3 regions of the Pseudomonas siliginis genome follow, and region 2 is predicted to be linked to each of the others. Evidence: predicted binding sites of a transcription regulator. Region 2 holds the regulator's gene; each other region holds the start of a gene.
What was found. Region 2 encodes FliA, which starts transcription of late flagellar genes. Its sites were predicted from a motif close to CTAAAGTTTNNNNNNNNNNNGCCGNTAA; they were not measured.
Positions count from the first base shown of each region.

Region 1 (6,291 bases), 2.7 Mb from region 2:
TACCAGTTGCGTGCGCTGGTTCACCGAATCCATTACACCAGCCATGCCCAGACTCCTACACCAACGCCAAGTGTTGTTGCGACGCACATTCATTGCTAAACGGCACGGCGCTTGCTTTTTAACTCGTATGAACGCTCAAACGACATTTTCCCGACGCCTGACATCCTCCCTTCGCAAAGGGCTTTGCGCGGTGTCCGCCGTTTGCTGCTTGCTTGCTGGCAGTCCTGCCCATGCAGATGCGGTTACCTTGCCTGATATGCTTATCGGCGTGACTCAGGGCTTTCTTGAATTCACCGTAGAAGACTATTTGGCTTCCAGTCAAACCGAAGGCCGCTACGAAATCGAAGTCAACCAGCTCGACCCGCGCATGCGCATGCCCATGTGCGACAAGGAATTGACAGCCACGCTGGAGAGCCCGGCACGCCCGCTGGGCCGCGTTACGGTGAAGGTTCGCTGCGAAGGCAGTTCGCCCTGGACGGTGTTCGTACCCGCTCAAGTCCGCCTGTTTCGCGAGATCGTGACGACCACTCGTCCGCTGAAACGCGCCGGCATTATCGAGCCGCAGGATGTGACCTTGCGCGAGCGCGACGTCAGCACGATCAACCAGGGTTTCCTGACCTCGGTCGACGAAGCGATCGGGCAGAAACTTACCCGACCAACGGTCGCCGATCAGGTCATCACCCTGGTGCATCTGGAACAGGCCGAAGTGGTGCGCAAGGGTGACCAGGTGGTGATCACTGCGCGCAGCGGCACCCTTGCCGTACGCATGCCGGGTGAAGCGCTCTCCAATGGCGGCATGAAAGAACAGATTCGAGTAAAAAACCTTAATTCTCAGAGAGTTATCAAGGCGCAGGTGATTGCGCCGGGACAGGTCGAAGTGGCCATGTAAAAGCCTCGTGGAGAAAACTGGCGCCGATCCCGTCGCTTCCCTAAACTGTGCCGCAGCAGGTCTCGCAACGGCGCATGCAAGCTTATGGTTGATTGGGCCTAAAGTTTTTCAGGGGATAGCCGAAAACATGGCAAGCGTCCAAATTCCCAGAGGTTTTTTATCATGGTTATCGATTTCAACCGATTGAACAGTTCCTCGTCACTAACCGGCAGCACACGTACCAGCAACGCCAAGGAAAGCGCTGAAAACAGCCCCTCCGCGCCGCTGAATACCCAGGCCGAACAGGCCAATGTCGCCAAAAGCGGGGAGTCGGTACACCTCAGCAATGAGGCTCAACAGTTGCAGAAGGTCACTGACAAGCTGCGCGATCAGCCTGCTGTCGACAAAGCCCGTGTGGCCGAGTTGAAAGCCGCGATTGCCGATGGCAGCTATAAAGTCGACAGCAACCGTGTAGCCAGCAAACTGCTCAACTTCGAAGCCCAGCGCTAGGCTTTTGCCGGCGCCAGGCTTTTGGACGCTTAAACCCCAAGGCCAGCCATGCACGACACTAACTTATTGCAACTGATCAACGACGACTTTGCTCCAGCGCAACAATTGCTGGAGTTATTGCAAACCGAATCCCTCGCTTTGCATGGTCGCGACATGCCGTTGCTGGAAGAAATTCTGGCGACCAAGCAAGCGTTGATCATTCTGCTCGAGCAGCATGGCCGCAAGCGCAGCGAAATCCTCGCCAGCCTCAACCTGCCGACCGATCGCACAGGTCTTGAGCAACTGGCCAGTCACTCGAGCATTGGCGAACAGTTGCTGACCCAGGGCGACGCCCTGACCGCGCTGATCGCCCAGTGCCAGGCTGCCAACGTCAAGAATGGCCAGTCGATCCAGATCCAGCAGGCGACCACGGCCAATCAGCTGAAGATCCTCACCGGCGGTGAGCCGCCAGCGTTGTACGACGCCAGCGGCACCTTTGCCAAACCGGTCAAGCCGCGAACGCTCAGCCAGGCATGAGCCATTCGCTGACCCTGCACTATCCACCTGCGCAACATGCTGGCAAAATACTGGCCAGTCGTCTTATTTTGTCTGGAGATTGAAGAACCGTGTCCAACACCCTAAGCGCGGATGATGCTCCGCAGCCTCCGAAGGTGCTCACCACGCCACTGGAAATCTCCAGCAACCTGCGCCAGCTGCAAGACAGCCACGATCCGCTGATCATCACCTTCCATGAACGCAGCCAGCGCTTTCAGAGTTACCTGATCAAGGTCGACCGCGAAACCGCGACGATCGCCCTGGACGAAATGATCCCGCGCGATGGCGAGCGCTTCCTGCAAGCGGGCGAGCCGTTCAAGGTCGAAGGCTTTCATGACGGCGTGCGCATCGCCTGGGAATGCAACGGCACACTGAACATCGAAGAATCCGACGGCGACCGTTTCTACACCGGCGACCTGCCGAGCGAAGTGGTCTACCACCAGCGCCGCAACGCCTTCCGCGCTGCGTTGAAACTCACCGACCTGGTCAGCGTTGAACTGGGCGGCGAAAAGCTCAAGGTTCCTCTGCACGGCAAGCTGCTGGACATCTCCGCCACCGGCTGCAAATTCCGCTTCGAAGGCGACATCACTGACCGCCTGCAACTGGGCCAGGTCTACGACCGCCTGATCGCCCCGCCGCTGTTCGGCAATCAGCCAACATCGGTCGAGCTGCGCTACCTGCACTTCGAAGAAAAACTCAACATCACCTTCGCCGGTCTGCGCTTCCACAACATCAGTGGCCAGGCTGCGCGCAACGTCGAGCGTTTCGTTTACCAGTTGCAGCGTGAAGCACGGCGTTTCGACAAAGACGATCTCTGAGTCGCAGCGACCAATAAAAAGGGCAGTCCTGTGCGGGACTGCCCTTTTTTATGCGCCGGTGTTTATCTTCGGCTCAGGGCCTGCCACCACTGATATCCGGCGCAGGCTTGTCGTCATTGCCGCTGTCCAGTTCGGTTTCAACGACTGCTTCCGGCTGCGCTTCGGGCTCAGGCTCAGGAGTGACCGGCGCCGGGTCCTGGACCATCTGCTCCTGCACCACCTGCTCATCGACACGCGGGTCAAGCGCCGCCACCAGCGGCGAGCTCGACATGCTGTCCGGCATTGCCACGTGATGCAGCGGTGCGTCGTCGACCTGGTGCAGGTTGGTCACTGCTTTCGGACGAATCCGCCAGACCAGCACCAACGCGAAGAAACTGAAGAACGCATACAGGCTCTGACTGCCGAGAAACTTCATCAGCACACCCGCCAGCAGCGGCCCGATGCTCGCACCAACACCATAAGTCACCAGCAGCATGGCGGTCAGCGACACCCGGCGATCGCCTTCGACGTGGTCGTTGGAAAACGCCACCGCCAGCGGATACAGGCAGAATTGCACCAGCGAACAGAAGAAGCCGACGACGAACAGCACCTCCAGCGGCACCTGCGGCATGATCGCCAACGGCAACGCCGCCACCGCCAGAAACCCGGCAAAGCAGCGAATCAGCAATGCGCGGTCATAACGGTCGGACAACCAGCCCAACGGCCACTGCACCAGCAAGCCGGCAAAAATGCAGCTACCCATGAACAGACCGACCTGCTCGGTCGTCAGCCCCTGTTGCGAGGCGTACAGCGGCGCCAGACCGTAGAACGAACCGATGATCAAACCGGCGCCGAGCACCGTGCTCAGCGATTGCGGCACACGTTTGATAAAGAAGCGCGGCTCCATCGGCGCGGGGTGCAGAGGCGCCGGGTGAATCCGTCGAGTCAGCGTCACGGGCACCAGGCACAGGGCAAAGCACAGCGCCACCAGCATCAGCAGTTCCAGCCCGAGGCCGGGATGCATGACCAGAATCAGCTGGCCCAGCACCAGGCCCAGATAAGAGGCGATCATGTAACCGCTGAACACCAGGCCACGCTGATTGGCATCGGCCTGCTCGTTGAGCCAGCTCTCGATGACCATGTACTGACACATCATGCCCAGACCGACGATCGTCCGCAGCACCAGCCACGCCGGCAGCCAGTCCACCAGACCATGACCGAGCACCGCCGCGCCGACGATCCCGGCACACGCCGAGTAGGCACGGATATGCCCGACCCGGGCGATCAGGCGATGGCCGATCTTGCCGCCCAGCACCAGACCGAAATAGTTGGCCGCCATCAGCGCACCGACCCACAGCCCGTCGACATTGTCGGCGGCCAGACGCAAAGCCAGATAAGTAGAAAGAAGGCCTGAGCCGATCAACATCATCAGCGAGGCGAAATACAGCGCTCGAAAGGATTTCCAGATTTGGCGCATCGGCGTTCCGAGCGGCTCCTTGCAGTAAATACCGGGCGGTCAGATCGACAGCCCGGCAGCAGCGATACGTCAGGCCTGGGCGGCCAGTACACGGCGCTCCCAGGGAGTGATTTCATCAAAGAAGCTGGTCAACTCCATGGTCTTCGAAGCGATGTAGCCTTCGATGAACTCCGACCCGAACAGTTCCCTCGCCAACTGGCTACGTTTCAGACGCTCAAGCGCGGCGTGCAAGGTACACGGCAAGGCCAGATTATCCGGCACGGCGAATTCGCCCTGGATCGCTGCGCTCGGCTCCAGCTCCTGTTCGATGCCGTGCAAACCCGCGGCCAGACTGGCGGCGATCGCCAGATAAGGATTGGCGTCGGCGCCCGGCAAGCGGTTTTCGACCCGACGTGCGGCCGGCGAGCTGGCGGGAATACGCAAGCCGGCGGCGCGATTGTCATGGGACCAGCAGGCATTGTTCGGCGACGCGTACGGATGACACAGGCGCTGATAGGAATTCACGTTGGGCGCAAACAGTGCGGTGAAATCGGCGAGGCCTGCCTGTTGCCCGCCGATGAAGTGGCGGAACATCGACGTCGGCTCGCCGTTCGAGTCAGTGAAGACATTCTTGCCGCTGCCGATCTCAACGATGCTCTGGTGAATATGCATCGAACTGCCCGGCGTGTGCGCCAGCGGTTTGGCCATGCACACCACGCTCAGGCCATGCTTGAGCGCGACCTCCTTGAGCAGATGCTTGAACAGGAACGTCTGATCGGCCAGCAGCAGCGGATCGCCGTGCAGCAGATTGATCTCGAACTGGCTGACGCCCATTTCATGCATGAACGTGTCGCGCGGCAGGCCGAGGGCGGCCATGCATTTATATACTTCGCTGAAGAACGGCCGCAGGCCGTTGTTGGAACTGACGCTGAACGCCGACTGGCCATCCTCGCGACGGCCGTCGAGGCCCACCGGCGGACGGAACGGCTGAGTCGGATCGGTGTTCGGTGCGAAGACAAAAAATTCCAGTTCGGTCGCCACCACCGGCGCCAGACCGTGCGCGGCGTAACGGGCGATGACCGCTTTGAGCTGGCCACGGGTCGAGAGACTTGAGCTCCCCCCGCTCAGTTCGTCGGCGTCGCAAATCGCCATGGCACGCGGCTCGTCGCTCCAGGGCAAACGGTGAATCTGCGCAGGATCGGCGACCAGCGCCAGATCGCCGTCATCGCTGCCGTAGAACCGCGCCGGCGGATAGCCGCCCATGATGCATTGCAGCAGCACACCCCGCGCCAACTGCAAACGCCGCCCTTCGAGGAAACCCTCGGCGGTCATCACCTTGCCCCGTGGCACACCGTTCAGATCCGGGGTGACACATTCAATCTCATCAATGCCGGTCAATCGCTGCGCGAGTGAACCCTGGCCATCGGTTGTCATGACGCAATCCTTGTTGTTGTGCGAGCCGCGAACGGCGACCCGGACAAAATAGGCTGCGGCTGTTCGGAATATCAAGCAGCGCCCACAAAAATCCCGATCTTGTGCAGGAGCCGTAGGAGCTGACGAGTGCAACGAGGCTGCGATCTTTTGATCTTGCTTTTTAAAATCAAAAGATCGCAGCCTTCGGCAGCTCCAACACCAGACCTCAGGGCAAGTAGAGGCTGAACACCCCACCGCCCAACGGCCCGCCATTGCTGATTTCGGTGCGCCCTTCCACGCCGTTGCGCTGATGCAGCGCCGCGATGCGATTGGCGAAATACAGACCGAGGCCGGTGCTGCCGCTGCTGTGATTGATGCCCTGCACATAATCGGCCTGACGCTCGAGCATCTCTGCCGGATAGCCGTCGCCATCGTCGTTGATGCTCAACACCAGTTGCCCGGCTTCGTCGCTGACAGTAATCAGCAACGACTCGCGGGCGTAGCGAATCGCATTGTTGATGCAGTTGCCGAGCACCGAGGCGATCAGCTCGCGATCGAAGAAACCCAGCGGGCTCAACGGATCGACTTCATAGGTGGCGATGATGCCGCGACTGGCAAACACTTCCTGATGCGCGGCCAGTTGCGCCTCGATGAAATCGTCGAGTTCGTGATACGCCGGCTGCAGCGGCAACTGATTCACGCCAAGTTTGTAC
Region 1 covers NZ_CP099598.1:4,399,952-4,406,242, forward strand. Annotated here, with positions in the region: gene NF676_RS20235 (chemotaxis protein CheV) at 1-45, opposite strand, end outside; gene flgA (flagellar basal body P-ring formation chaperone FlgA) at 128-889, shown strand; gene flgM (flagellar biosynthesis anti-sigma factor FlgM) at 1,052-1,378, shown strand; gene NF676_RS20250 (flagella synthesis protein FlgN) at 1,427-1,894, shown strand; gene NF676_RS20255 (flagellar brake protein) at 1,984-2,730, shown strand; gene NF676_RS20260 (MFS transporter) at 2,804-4,186, opposite strand; gene NF676_RS20265 (glutamine synthetase family protein) at 4,256-5,497, opposite strand; gene NF676_RS20270 (sensor histidine kinase) at 5,805-6,291, opposite strand, start outside.
Region 1: a site for FliA is predicted at 988-1,015, ahead of flgM (flagellar biosynthesis anti-sigma factor FlgM). Genes of this name have one in related genera too.

Region 2 (6,291 bases):
GCTGTGCGGGTCGGCGTATCCCGTGCAATCGTCCAAAGCATTGTAGGCACTGAGTCCGAGCTGCCTGTAATCACATTGGAACCAAGGTTGGAACAGATATTGCTCAATAGTCTGCAGAAGGCAGGACAAGGCTCGGAAGAGGGCGTTCTGCTGGAGCCGAGCATGGCCGAGAAGCTGCAACGTTCGTTGATCGAAGCGGCCCAGCGTCAGGAAATGCAAGGCCAACCGGTGATCCTGCTGGTAGCAGGCCCGATTCGCGCGATGCTCTCGCGTTTCGGCCGCCTCGCAGTGCCAGGGCTGCATGTACTGGCCTACCAGGAAGTACCGGACAACAAGCAAGTGACCATCGTTGCGACAGTAGGGCCCAACGGCTGAGGTAGTGGTTTATGCAAGTTAAGCGTTTTTTCGCCGCCGATATGCGTCAGGCCATGAAGCTGGTTCGCGATGAGCTGGGCGCTGATGCCGCCATCATCGGCAACCGCCGCATTGCCGGCGGCGTCGAGTTGACGGCGGCTCTGGATTACAAATTGTCGGCGCTGGCGCCACGGGTTCCGAACATGGAACTCGAAGACGAGCTGCGCAAGACCCAGTCGCGCATCGTCACCGCCCAGGCCGAGCTGAGCCTGCGTGGCGAAGCCGACGGCAACACCAATCAGCAGTTGTTCGCCGGGCTGCCGTTGACCGCAGGCCTGCCGCTGACCGCTGCCGAGCCGCTGAGCGAGCCAACCTACGCTGCCCCGCCGCGCCCGGCCGCAGCGCCTGCGCAGGCCTCGGCGGGTGTCGATCCGCGTGCACTGGATTCGATGCGTTTTGAATTGAACAGCTTGCGCGAGCTGATGGAAGTGCAGCTCGGCACCCTGGCCTGGAATCAGCTGCAAGGCAGCCGTCCGGCCCAGGCCAATCTGTATCGCCGTCTGCAGCGCATCGGCCTGTCCGGCCCGCTGTCGCGCGATCTGTTGGCGATGATCACCGATATCGAAGAACCCCGTCAGGCCTGGCGCATGCTGTTGGCCCACCTGGCGCGGATGATTGCCGTGCCGGAAGTCGAGCCGCTGGAAGAGGGCGGTGTGATTGCCATGGTCGGCCCCGCCGGCATGGGCAAGACCACCACGCTGGCCAAGCTCGCCGCGCGTTATGTGCTCAAGTACGGCGCGCAGAACGTTGCACTGGTAAGCATGGACAGCTTCCGCATCGGCGCTCAGGAACAATTGAAAACCCTCGGGCGCATCCTCAACGTGCCGGTAACGCACGTCGATCCGGGTCAGTCGCTGGTGCAGGCATTGGATCCACTGCTACGCAAACGCGTAGTTTTGATCGATACTGCCGGCCTGCAAGCCAGTGATCCGGCGTTGCGCATGCAGCTTGAGAGCCTGGCCGGGCGTGGCATTCGCTCAAAAAATTATCTGGTCCTGGCAACCACCAGCCAGAAACAGGTTCTAACTGCCGCTTATCACAGTTACAAGCGTTGCGGGCTGGCCGGCTGCATCCTGACTAAACTGGATGAAACGGCCAGTCTCGGCGAAGTGTTGAGCCTGGCGATCAGTCATGAATTGCCGGTCGCGTATCTGACCGATGGCCCACGGATTCCGGATGATCTGCATCTGCCGCGTCGTCATCAATTGGTCAGCCGCGCCGTCAGCGTGCAAATGCAGGAAGAACCCAGCGAAGAAGCCATGGCTGACATGTTCGCTGATATCTATCACAGCCCGACCAAGCAGGTTGGCTGAGGTAATCATGAACAGTTTTTGTACCTACATCGATGGTCTGCCACGCATTGTTCCGATCAGGAACGCGCAGCCAGTAATGTGGCCTCCGTCTATGCAAGACAAGGTAAAGAAATAACATGGGCAGCATGCATCCCGTACAGGTGATCGCGGTGACCGGCGGCAAAGGTGGCGTCGGCAAGACTAACGTGTCAGTGAACTTGTCGCTGGCGCTGGCAGAGCTTGGCCGTCGGGTCATGCTGCTGGACGCCGACCTGGGCCTGGCGAACGTCGACGTTCTGCTGGGGCTGACACCCAAGCGCACACTGGCCGACGTCATCGAAGGCCGTTGCGAATTGCGCGACGTGCTGTTGCAAGGCCCGGGCGGGATTCGCATCGTGCCGGCGGCCTCCGGCACGCAGAGCATGGTGCACTTGAGCCCGGCGCAACACGCCGGCCTGATCCAGGCGTTCAGCGACATCGGCGACAATCTCGACGTGCTGGTGATCGATACCGCTGCGGGTATTGGTGACTCGGTAGTCAGTTTCGTACGCGCCGCCCAGGAAGTGTTGCTGGTGGTCTGCGACGAGCCGACTTCGATCACCGACGCTTACGCGCTGATCAAGTTGCTCAACCGCGATTACGGCATGAACCGCTTCCGCGTGCTGGCCAACATGGCGCAGAGCCCGCAGGAAGGGCGCAACCTGTTCGCCAAGTTGACCAAGGTCACGGATCGCTTCCTCGACGTCGCCCTACAATACGTCGGCGCCGTGCCATACGACGAAAGCGTGCGCAAGGCAGTGCAGAAGCAGCGCGCCGTCTACGAAGCCTTTCCCCGTTCCAAGTGCGCACTGGCCTTCAAGGCCATCGCCCAGAAGGTCGATACCTGGCCGCTGCCCGCCAACCCGCGCGGGCATCTGGAATTTTTCGTCGAGCGTCTCGTGCAGCAAACCGCAGGGCCTGTGATATGACCGCCAGTGGCATGAATCTTTACAAAAAGTCGGCGCGTGACGCGCAATACGAATTGATCGAGCGCTACGCGCCGCTGGTCAAGCGCATTGCCTATCACTTGCTGGCGCGCCTGCCGGCCAGCGTGCAGGTCGAAGACCTGATCCAGGCCGGGATGATCGGTTTGCTGGAAGTCTCGACCAAATACGACGCCAGCAAAGGCGCCAGTTTCGAAACGTACGCGGGCATTCGAATCCGCGGCGCGATGCTCGATGAAGTGCGCAAAGGGGATTGGGCGCCACGCTCGGTTCACCGTAATACCAGGATGGTCAGCGACGCGATTCGCTCGATTGAAGCTAAAACCGGCCGTGACGCTAAAGATCACGAGGTTGCGGCCGAACTCCAATTGAGTCTCGACGATTACTACGGGATTCTGAATGACACCTTGGGCAGTCGCCTGTTCAGTTTCGACGACCTGTTGCAGGACGGCGAACACGAAGGGCTGCACGAGGATGGCGCCAGTGCTCATATGGAGCCGTCACGCGATCTGGAAGATGAACGCTTTCAGGCGGCGCTGGCGGACGCGATTGCCAATTTGCCGGAGCGTGAGCGACTGGTGTTGGCGCTGTACTACGACGAAGAGCTGAACCTCAAGGAGATCGGTGAAGTCCTTGGCGTCAGTGAATCGCGGGTCAGCCAGTTACACAGCCAGTGCGCGGCCCGTCTGCGGGGGCGTTTGGGGGAGTGGCGAGCGCGCTGAAGGCAGTGTGGGGACACTGCGAAACGAGGCTGGTGCGGTGATGAACGGCGCCGGTCTCGATCCGTTGTGCTCCAGACAAACTTTAAGTGCTGCGCCGATTGATTGAAGTGGCGCGTCCAGGTGCTGGGCGCGTTTAAGACTGCTTGGAGGTCGAATTGAACAAAGACATGAAAATCCTCATCGTTGATGACTTCTCAACGATGCGGCGGATCATCAAGAACCTGCTGCGCGATCTTGGGTTCACCAACACCGTCGAGGCCGACGATGGCACCACTGCCATTCCGGTGCTCAACAGCGGCAGCATCGACTTTCTGGTAACGGACTGGAACATGCCGGGCATGACCGGTATCGACCTGCTGCGTCACGTGCGCGCCGATGAAAAACTCAAGCACCTCCCGGTGTTGATGGTGACTGCTGAAGCCAAGCGCGAGCAGATCATCGAGGCCGCTCAGGCCGGTGTGAACGGTTACGTAGTCAAACCTTTCACGGCTCAAGCGTTGAAAGACAAAATCGAGAAGATTTTCGAACGCATCGGCTGATGAATGCGCGGGGGAGCTATGGAGCATAACGAATCATCACAGGGCGATTTCGAATCGACCCTGAAAAAACACGCGGTCGAACTGGTCGAGAGCCTTGAAAAAGGCAAGTTCGGCGACGCGGTGCAACTGATCCATGAGCTCAATCAGACCCGTGACCGCGGCCTGTATCAGGAAGTGGGCAAGCTCACACGTGAACTGCACAGTGCGATCGTCAATTTCCAGATCGATCCGCACATGCCGCAGGCCGAGGAAGTGTCGCAAATCACCGACGCCACCGAACGCCTGGGCTATGTGGTCAAGCTGACGGAAGCCGCGGCCAACCGCACCATGGATCTGGTGGAAAGCGCCACGCCGGTGGTCAACAGTCTCGCTGATGAAGCGCAGACGTTGAGCGCCGATTGGGGCCGCTTCATGCGTCGCGAGGTCGGGGCTGAAGAGTTCCGTGAACTGGCGCGCCGGGTCGACGGTTTTCTGTCACGCAGCAGCACGGACAACCGTGCGGTGTCGAGCAACCTCAACGACATCCTGCTGGCTCAGGATTACCAGGACCTCACAGGTCAAGTGATCAAGCGTGTGACCCAACTGGTCACCGAAGTCGAAAGCAATCTGCTCAAACTCGTGCTCATGGCCAGTCAGGTCGACCGCTTTGCGGGCATCGAACATGACCGCGCCGCAATGCTTGCTGAAAAAGATCCACAAAAACATCTCTCGCAGGGTGAAGGTCCGCAGATTCATGCCGATAAACGAGAAGACGTTGTGTCCGGTCAGGACGATGTGGACGATTTGTTATCCAGCCTTGGATTCTAGAGTTTCGGAATTCGGGTTTTTTGGGTTTTTAGACCTGTAGGAGCACCCCATTAATGAGCTTCGGCGCCGATGAAGAGATCCTTCAGGATTTCCTGGTTGAGGCCGGCGAGATTCTTGAGCAACTGTCCGAACAATTGGTCGAGCTGGAAAGCCGTCCGGATGATGCAGATCTGCTCAATGCAATTTTTCGCGGTTTCCACACTGTAAAAGGGGGCGCCGGCTTCCTTCAGCTCAATGAGCTGGTGGAGTGCTGTCACATCGCCGAAAACGTGTTCGACATCCTGCGCAAGGGTGAGCGTCGCGTTGATGCAGAACTGATGGACGTGGTGCTCGAAGCACTGGACGCGGTGAACAGCATGTTCAGCGAAGTCCGTGAGCGTGCACCGATCACCGCTGCCACGCCGGAACTGTTGGCCGCGCTGGCGCGTCTGGCCGAACCGCAATCGGCGGATGAAGCCCCGGCTTCGCCGGTTGCCGAGATGATCGAAGAACTGGTCGTTGAAAGCGACTCCTCGGACGACATCACCGATAACGAATTCGAACAACTGCTGGACTCGCTGAATGCCGTCAAGGCCCAGGCCGAGGCTCCGGCCGCTGCTGTGGCGCCCGCGCCGGTTGCCGACACGGCGGCCAGCGATGAAATCACCGACGCCGAATTTGAATCGCTGCTCGATCAACTGCATGGCAAAGGCCAGTTTGCTGTCGATGCGGTCGCTCCGGCGGCACCAGCAGCGCCGGCTGCTCCGGCCGCGCCTGCTGCGGGCGACAGCTCGGACATCACCGACGACGAATTCGAAGCCTTGCTCGATCAGTTGCACGGCAAGGGCAACTTCGCCGTTGACGCGCTGGAATCGGCCATCGCTTCGGCCCCGTCAGCACCTGCTGCACCGGCAGCCGCTGCGGCCGGCAGTGACCTGATCAGCGATCACGAATTCGAATCGCTGCTCGACGAACTGCACGGCAAAGGCAAGTTTGACGCCAGCGCTGCGACTGCCGGCTCCGTGTCGAGCGTCGCCACGCCAGCGGCGAAAGCTCCGGCTGCCGCTGCTGCGCCGAAGCCTGCCGCCAAGCCTGAACCGAAAGCCGAGGCGCCGAAACCGGCCGCCGCTGCTGCACCGGCTCCGGCCCGCGCGCCAGCTGCTGCCCCGGCAGAAAAGCCGGCCAGCGAAGCGGAAACCACCGTGCGCGTCGACACCGCGCGGCTCGACGAGATCATGAACATGGTCGGTGAGCTGGTGCTGGTGCGTAACCGTCTGGTGCGTCTGGGCCTCAACAGCGGCGACGAAGCCATGTCCAAGGCCGTGTCGAACCTCGACGTGGTCACCGCTGACCTGCAGACCGCCGTGATGAAAACGCGGATGCAGCCGATCAAGAAGGTCTTCGGGCGCTTCCCGCGTCTGGTTCGCGACCTCGCACGTCAGCTCAAGAAAGAGATCAACCTGGAACTGGTGGGCGAAGAAACCGACCTCGACAAAAACCTTGTCGAGGCTCTGGCCGACCCGCTGGTCCACTTGGTGCGCAACGCTGTCGACCA
Region 2 covers NZ_CP099598.1:1,722,050-1,728,340, forward strand. Annotated here, with positions in the region: gene flhA (flagellar biosynthesis protein FlhA) at 1-375, shown strand, start outside; gene flhF (flagellar biosynthesis GTPase FlhF) at 387-1,727, shown strand; gene fleN (flagellar synthesis regulator FleN) at 1,844-2,674, shown strand; gene fliA (RNA polymerase sigma factor FliA) at 2,671-3,411, shown strand; gene NF676_RS08170 (chemotaxis response regulator CheY) at 3,579-3,950, shown strand; gene NF676_RS08175 (protein phosphatase CheZ) at 3,969-4,757, shown strand; gene NF676_RS08180 (chemotaxis protein CheA) at 4,811-6,291, shown strand, end outside.

Region 3 (6,291 bases), 1.1 Mb from region 2:
TGGAACGAACCAGTTGCAGCCCGCACGGCTGCGCGTGTGGCGCGACCAGTTCAATGCCCATCTGTGTGCCGCTGCCGCGCACCTGGCGAATCCAGCGAATCACCGCAATGCTCCAGCCGTTGCTCTCGCTGTCCTGAATGCCGAGCATTTCCCCGGCCTGCAATTCGGCCGGCACCTCGCTCGGCCAGGCCAGGCAATAGCCGCCGGGGCTGTGGTTGATCACCGGCAAGGCGTAAGTCGGATAGTTCGGCGCGTTGCCGGGGCCTTCGTCCTCGCCTAATTGGTCGTACTGGATTTCCTCGTATGGCAACAGCTCATCGTTGCCTTGCGGTGCGGCGTCGAACGCTTGACTCCAGCTGTCCTTTTCGCCGTTCACCACCACGCTGGTGAAGTTCGCCGCTCGCCCACCGGGATGTTTGAGCAATTCGCTAAAGGTGCGTTCGCCGCCGAGGTGGAAGTGCAGGGCGCTCATGCCGACGCACACGGTCAATGTGCCCTGGCCGGCGCTGCGCTGAAAACTGCGTTCGGCAGCCTGGCCCCAAGTGGCGTGCAGATGTTGCAGGGTATCGATGCTGAGACCGGCGGAAACAGGCAGGGGGGGCGAAGTCGGCTGCTGCAGCAGGTGCGTTTCGAGCTGCTTGACCAAGGGCTGCGGGTCGAAGCCCAGCAGCCCGCTCTGTTGTTCGCTGCGAAACATCTTGCGGTAGCGTGGACCAACATCCAGTTCCGGGCTGATGGCGAACAAACCGTCGTCGGCGCTGCCGGGATGCAGTTTGAGCAGGGCGCTCCACGGCTCGATCACCTCGGCCAGCCGAGCAATCTGACTCTGGCGTAATTGATTGCAACGGGCACTGCCCAATAGCAGCGCGGCGATGTAGGTCTGTTCGACGCTCAGTTCGCTGGTCAAAAACGCCAGATCATCGCGCAGCCGCCGTTGTTGCAGCTGTAATTGCGCAGCGCTGCGATACAGCTGATGCAATTCCAACCACACGTGTTCCGGCGGTGAACTGTACAGCTGCGTGGCGCGCACCAGTTGCGCCTTGAGGGCATGCGCGGCGCGTTGCAAGGCGGTGCCGACCAATGTCGCGCGATCCTTGCTGTATTTGGGCAGGATGCGCAGAACAATCTGTTTATAGCCGATGGCCAACTGAGCTTGCAGCGCCTGACACAGGTTGCTGACTTTGCGCGAACGCTCGTCGAGCATGATCGCCTGATGCAGAAAATGCCGTTCCAGATGCTGGCAGACGAAATACACCTCGGGCCGCAGCAGCTCAAGCAATTGCAGGCGATTGTCGCTGGGGGTGAGCAACAGGTTCAGTTCGCCGAGGCCTTGATACAGCAAGCGGGCGGTTTCGCCGATGTTGGCCTTGGGCAGGCCGGCGATCCAGCGCTTGAGGTCGCGCGGGCTGGCCTCGCAGAACGACAGGCGCGTTTGCGTGGGAGTCGGAGCGCGCAGCTTGGGAGAAAAGTTGGTCTGGCTCATGAGCAAAACCATAGCAGCAAATGCCGCGGTTTGCGGAAGCAGCCTCGGCTGCTTCCGCGAACAGGGTCACGCTTTTGGCAGTGCCAGGCCTTGGCCCATCTGCACGGGTGAACCGGCCACCAGCTCTTCGGCCCACTTCACCTGATCCGGGCCAAACAGCACGATCGCCGTCGAACCGAGCTTGAAGCGCCCAAGTTCCGCGCCTTTTTCCAGATGAATCGGTGCGCGTGCGGCTTCGTCGTAGCGGAAGGTTTTCAGCTCGCGCTTCGGTGGCGTGACCAGACCGGCCCACACGGTTTCGATCGAAGCGACAATCATCGCACCGACCAGCACCACGGCCATCGGCCCGCGTTCTGTATCGAAAATGCACGCCACGCGCTCGTTGCGGGCGAACAGCTCCGGGACGTTTTCGGCAGTGGTCTGGTTCACCGAAAAAATGCGGCCCGGGATGTAGACCATTTCGCGCAGGGTGCCGGCCAGCGGCATGTGCACGCGGTGGTAGTCCTTAGGCGACAGGTAAATGGTAGCGAAGTCGCCGCCCATGAACGGCGCTGCGTTGGCCGCATCCCCGCCGAGCAACTCCAGCACGCTGAAGCTGTGGCCCTTGGCCTGGAACACACGACCGTGCTCGATCGGGCCGAGCTGGCTGACCGCACCGTCGGCCGGGCTGAGGATTGCGCCCGGGGTCTCGTCCAGTGGACGCGCGCCGTCTTTCAGGGCACGCGTGAAGAAGGCGTTGAAGTGCTCGTAAGCGGTCAGGTCTTCGACCAGCGCTTGCGACATGTCCACTTGATAACGCTTGGCAAACCATTGGGTGAAGGCATTCTTGAACCAGCGCACGCGGCATTCGGCGATGCAGCCGGCCAGGCGCGACAGCAGGTGATGCGGCAGCAGGTACTGGCTGAGGATAAACAGACGCTCTTTCATTAGTTGTCCTTAAAAACCTTAAATCTCGACTGGCGTGTCAGGGTGGTTGCCCCATTCGCCCCAGGAACCGGCGTAGCCCTTGACCCGCGGATAACCGAGGGCTTTGGCCACCAGATAAGTGAAGCCCGACCGGTGATGGGTCTGGCAGTGGGTAATGATTTCCTTGTCCTTGGTGATCCCGAGGTTTTCGAGGATCTGCGGCATGTCGCTGCGGATACGCAACTGACGCGTCTGGTCCATGCCGGCAGTCCATTCGAAATTGACCGCACCGGGGATGTGGCCACCCTTGGCGGCGAGGACTTTCTCGCCGGAATATTCCAGCGGCCCACGCGCGTCCCAGATCGCCAGATCGGCGGCGCCGAGACGGCTTTGCAGGTATTCGCGGGTGGCGGTCGGTTCGTCGTGCAGGGTCAGCGACACTGGGCCACCGACGGCGGCCGGCACTTGAATCGACATGGGCATGCCGTCCGCCAGCCAGGCCGGAAGACCACCGTCTATATAGTGGTACTTGTCGTGGCCAATGACATCGAGCAGCCAGATGAAACGCCCGGCCCAGCCGCCGCCCTCATCGTCATACACCACGTAGACCGCGTCTTTGCGATGACCGAGCTCACCAAACAACGCTTCCAGATCGGCCTTCGCCGGCATCAGCCCGGGGGCCGGTGGCTGGCCGAGCTGGGTGCGTTTCGGGTCGACAAAACGTGCGCCGGGCAAGTGACCTTCGGCATACCGGGCAGGGCTGGTCAGGTCCACCAGGATCAGTTCCGGGGACTCCAGACGCGGCAGCAGGTCGCTCGGCTCGATGACAAGCGGCAAGCCAGAGAAGTCAGACATGTGAGGTCTCCAGAGCACAAAGGGGAGGATTGTAGCGCAGGCTCATTGGCCACGGCTGCTAAAGCTGTGCAGGGCTTTTTCGATGCACTGCGCGGTTTTGCCGAAGGCTTGCACAGTGATGTCGGCGAAGGGGCCGCCGCCCTGATCGGCAACGACGATCATGATCACCCGACCATTGTTGACCAATGAACGCAGAAACAGATGTTCGCCACGAAACAGCGTGCGCAGGCTCGCCGGTAACAAGGCCGAGAATTGTGCGTTGTTCTCCGGCGTGATCCGCACCTGTGCCTGCTGAGCGAGCAGGCGTTGCAGGACTTTGCTCTGGCTGACGACAAAACTCAGCGCCGCCGCATCCTTCGGCAAACCGGCGGTCTGGTGTACGCGCAGGGTCGAGTGCGTGCGGTCGGCCATCAGAATCATCACCCGGCGCATGCCGCTGGCCACCAGTGCCTCGCGGGCGGCGACGGTCAGGCTCATGGCATTGGTGAAGCGGCTGGGTTCGGCGAGCAGTTCGGCGCATTGCCGACGCCACTGGCCCAAGTCATCCGCATTCGGCGCTGCTGCCGGGAGCATGCCGGCCGGCAAGCGACGAGTGCCCCACGGCCAGATCAGCGAAACCGCCGGGTGCCACAAATCGGGCATCGCATGCTGACGCGCGCTGTTCGCCGCTTGCTGGTGCAACTGTTGCTGCACTTCGTCCATGGAAATCTGCAGATAGAGGCTGGTCAGGTACTGCCAGCGCTTGCTGTGCGGACTGTCCCAGGCCTGTTGCGCCGACAGCGCCAGCCCATTGGCCAGCAGCACGGTATTCGCCGGCTGGTTGAGCCAGCGGCGCAATGTCGGGTCATCGTCGAGGCGATTCTGCTGGCGCAGCGGGTGTTCACTGTCGCGGGCGATGCGCAGCACTTTGACCAGTTCGCGTTGTTCGCTGAGCAGCAATTTGTAGCCTTGCTCGACCCAGATCGGCAGATGCCAGGCGTGGACCAGTGCCTCGGCGATCTTCAACAGGCGCACGCCGAACAATTGCTTTTCGACCACACGTGCCGACTCGCCCTTGTGGATCACGCGCAGTTCCCACTCCTCGAGCAACTGCGGATACGTCAGTGCCAAGGGCCACAGCGGCGACAAAAACAGCAAGCTGCCCCAATGAATGTCCTGCCACAGCCGCGCGAGGCGACTGGCAAAAAAACCGTTGGCCTGTTGTGTCGCGTGTTGGCTGATCAGTTGCAATTGGCGCAAAGCCTTGGGGATTTGCCGGTGCGGTTCGGCGGGCAGGCGCGCGAGCAATTCTTCGGTGCGGGCAAGGCCCAGGCGATTGATTGCCACCTCAAGATTTTCCGCCGGCGCGGCCATGGTGCCGTGGGTGTGACGATTCGCCTCACGGATGACGCTCAAGGCCAGCGCCGGGCTGTCCTGCATCAGATCGGCGATGTCGCGCAGCGAGCTGCGATTGTCGCGGATCGCCCGGCAGACTTTGTCGTGAGCCTCTTGTGGTACGGGCAGGCGGACGCTGTCGAGCAGCTTGACCCAAGCCTGGAGCGTGGTCGGTATTACCGATGGAATGTTCGTTTCATTAGCCATGTCTGGACGAGATCTTCACTGACTGTAGACGCGCCCGGCATGGGCTAAATTGGCTTTTCGCCTGAACTGGCTATAGTCTGGCGCAGTTTTGCCGATAAGTAGAAGAAGAGATTTTTTAACTTCCGAATATGACCTTGAACCCGACTTAAACAAGTACCTTCTACCTATGGCTAAAATTATCGGCATCATCGTCGTATTCGCGAGCGTGCTCGGCGGATACGTGCTCTCCCACGGCAAGATTGCCGCTCTGATCCAGCCCTTCGAGGTGATGATCATCGGCGGTGCGGCCCTCGGCGCATTTCTCCAGGCCAACCCCGGTTACATGACGATGCACGTGCTCAAGAAATCCCTGAGCATGTTCGGTTCGCGCTTCACCCACACCTTCTACCTGGAAGTGCTCGGGCTGATCTACGAAATCCTCAACAAGAGCCGCCGTGAAGGCATGATGGCGATCGAAGGCGACATCGAAGATGCCGCCGCGAGCCCGATCTTCGCCAAGTACCCGGCGGTGCTCAAGGATGAACGCATGACCGCGTTCGTCTGCGATTACCTGCGCATCATGTCCTCCGGCAACATGGCTCCGCACGAACTGGAAGGCCTGTTCGACATGGAACTGTACAGCCTCAAGGAAGACCTCGAGCACCCATCGCACGCGGTCAACGGCATCGCCGACGGCATGCCCGGTTTCGGTATCGTTGCGGCGGTACTCGGTATCGTGGTGACCATGGCCTCGCTGGGCGAGGGCGACCAGGCGTCGATCGGTCTGCACGTGGGTGCGGCACTGGTCGGTACCTTCTTCGGTATTCTCGCGGCCTACGGTTTCTTCGGTCCGCTGGCGCATTCCCTGGCCCACGATGCCAAGGAAGAGCTCAACGTCTACGAAGCCATCAAGGCCTCGCTGGTGGCTTCGGCGTCCGGCATGCCGCCGTCGCTGGCGGTCGAGTTCGGGCGCAAGGTTCTGTACCCGGCGCACCGTCCAAGCTTCGCCGAGCTGGAACAAGCGGTTCGCGGTCGCTAAGTCATGGAAAATAATCAGCCGATCATCGTCAAGCGCGTCAAGCGCATTGCCGCCGGGCACCACGGCGGGGCGTGGAAAATCGCCTTCGCCGACTTCGCCACGGCGATGATGGCGTTCTTCCTCGTGCTGTGGCTGCTGTCCACCGCTACGCCGGAACAGAAGATCGCCATCGCCGGTTATTTCAAGGACCCGGTCGGCTTCTCCGAAAGCGGCACGCCGTACATCATCGACTTGGGTGGCACGCCGACCCTGGCGCCGGAAAACACCCTCAACCCGGAAGTGAAGTCGCAGCCGCAACCGGACAAGGTCACGGTCGACACCGATCAGGTTGAAGGCATGGCCGAGCAAGTCGAGAAGGAGCGTCTCGAGCTGCTGTTGCAAGAACTGCAGAACAAGGTCGACGAGAACCCGCAACTGCAGAAGTTCAAGGATCAGATCCTCTTCGAAA
Region 3 covers NZ_CP099598.1:596,887-603,177, forward strand. Annotated here, with positions in the region: gene NF676_RS03195 (cyclic-di-GMP receptor FimW-related protein) at 1-1,483, opposite strand, end outside; gene asd (archaetidylserine decarboxylase) at 1,550-2,410, opposite strand; gene rhdA (thiosulfate sulfurtransferase) at 2,429-3,244, opposite strand; gene NF676_RS03210 (HDOD domain-containing protein) at 3,287-4,825, opposite strand; gene motA (flagellar motor stator protein MotA) at 4,992-5,843, shown strand; gene motB (flagellar motor protein MotB) at 5,847-6,291, shown strand, end outside.
Region 3: a site for FliA is predicted at 4,896-4,923, ahead of motA (flagellar motor stator protein MotA). Genes of this name have one in related genera too.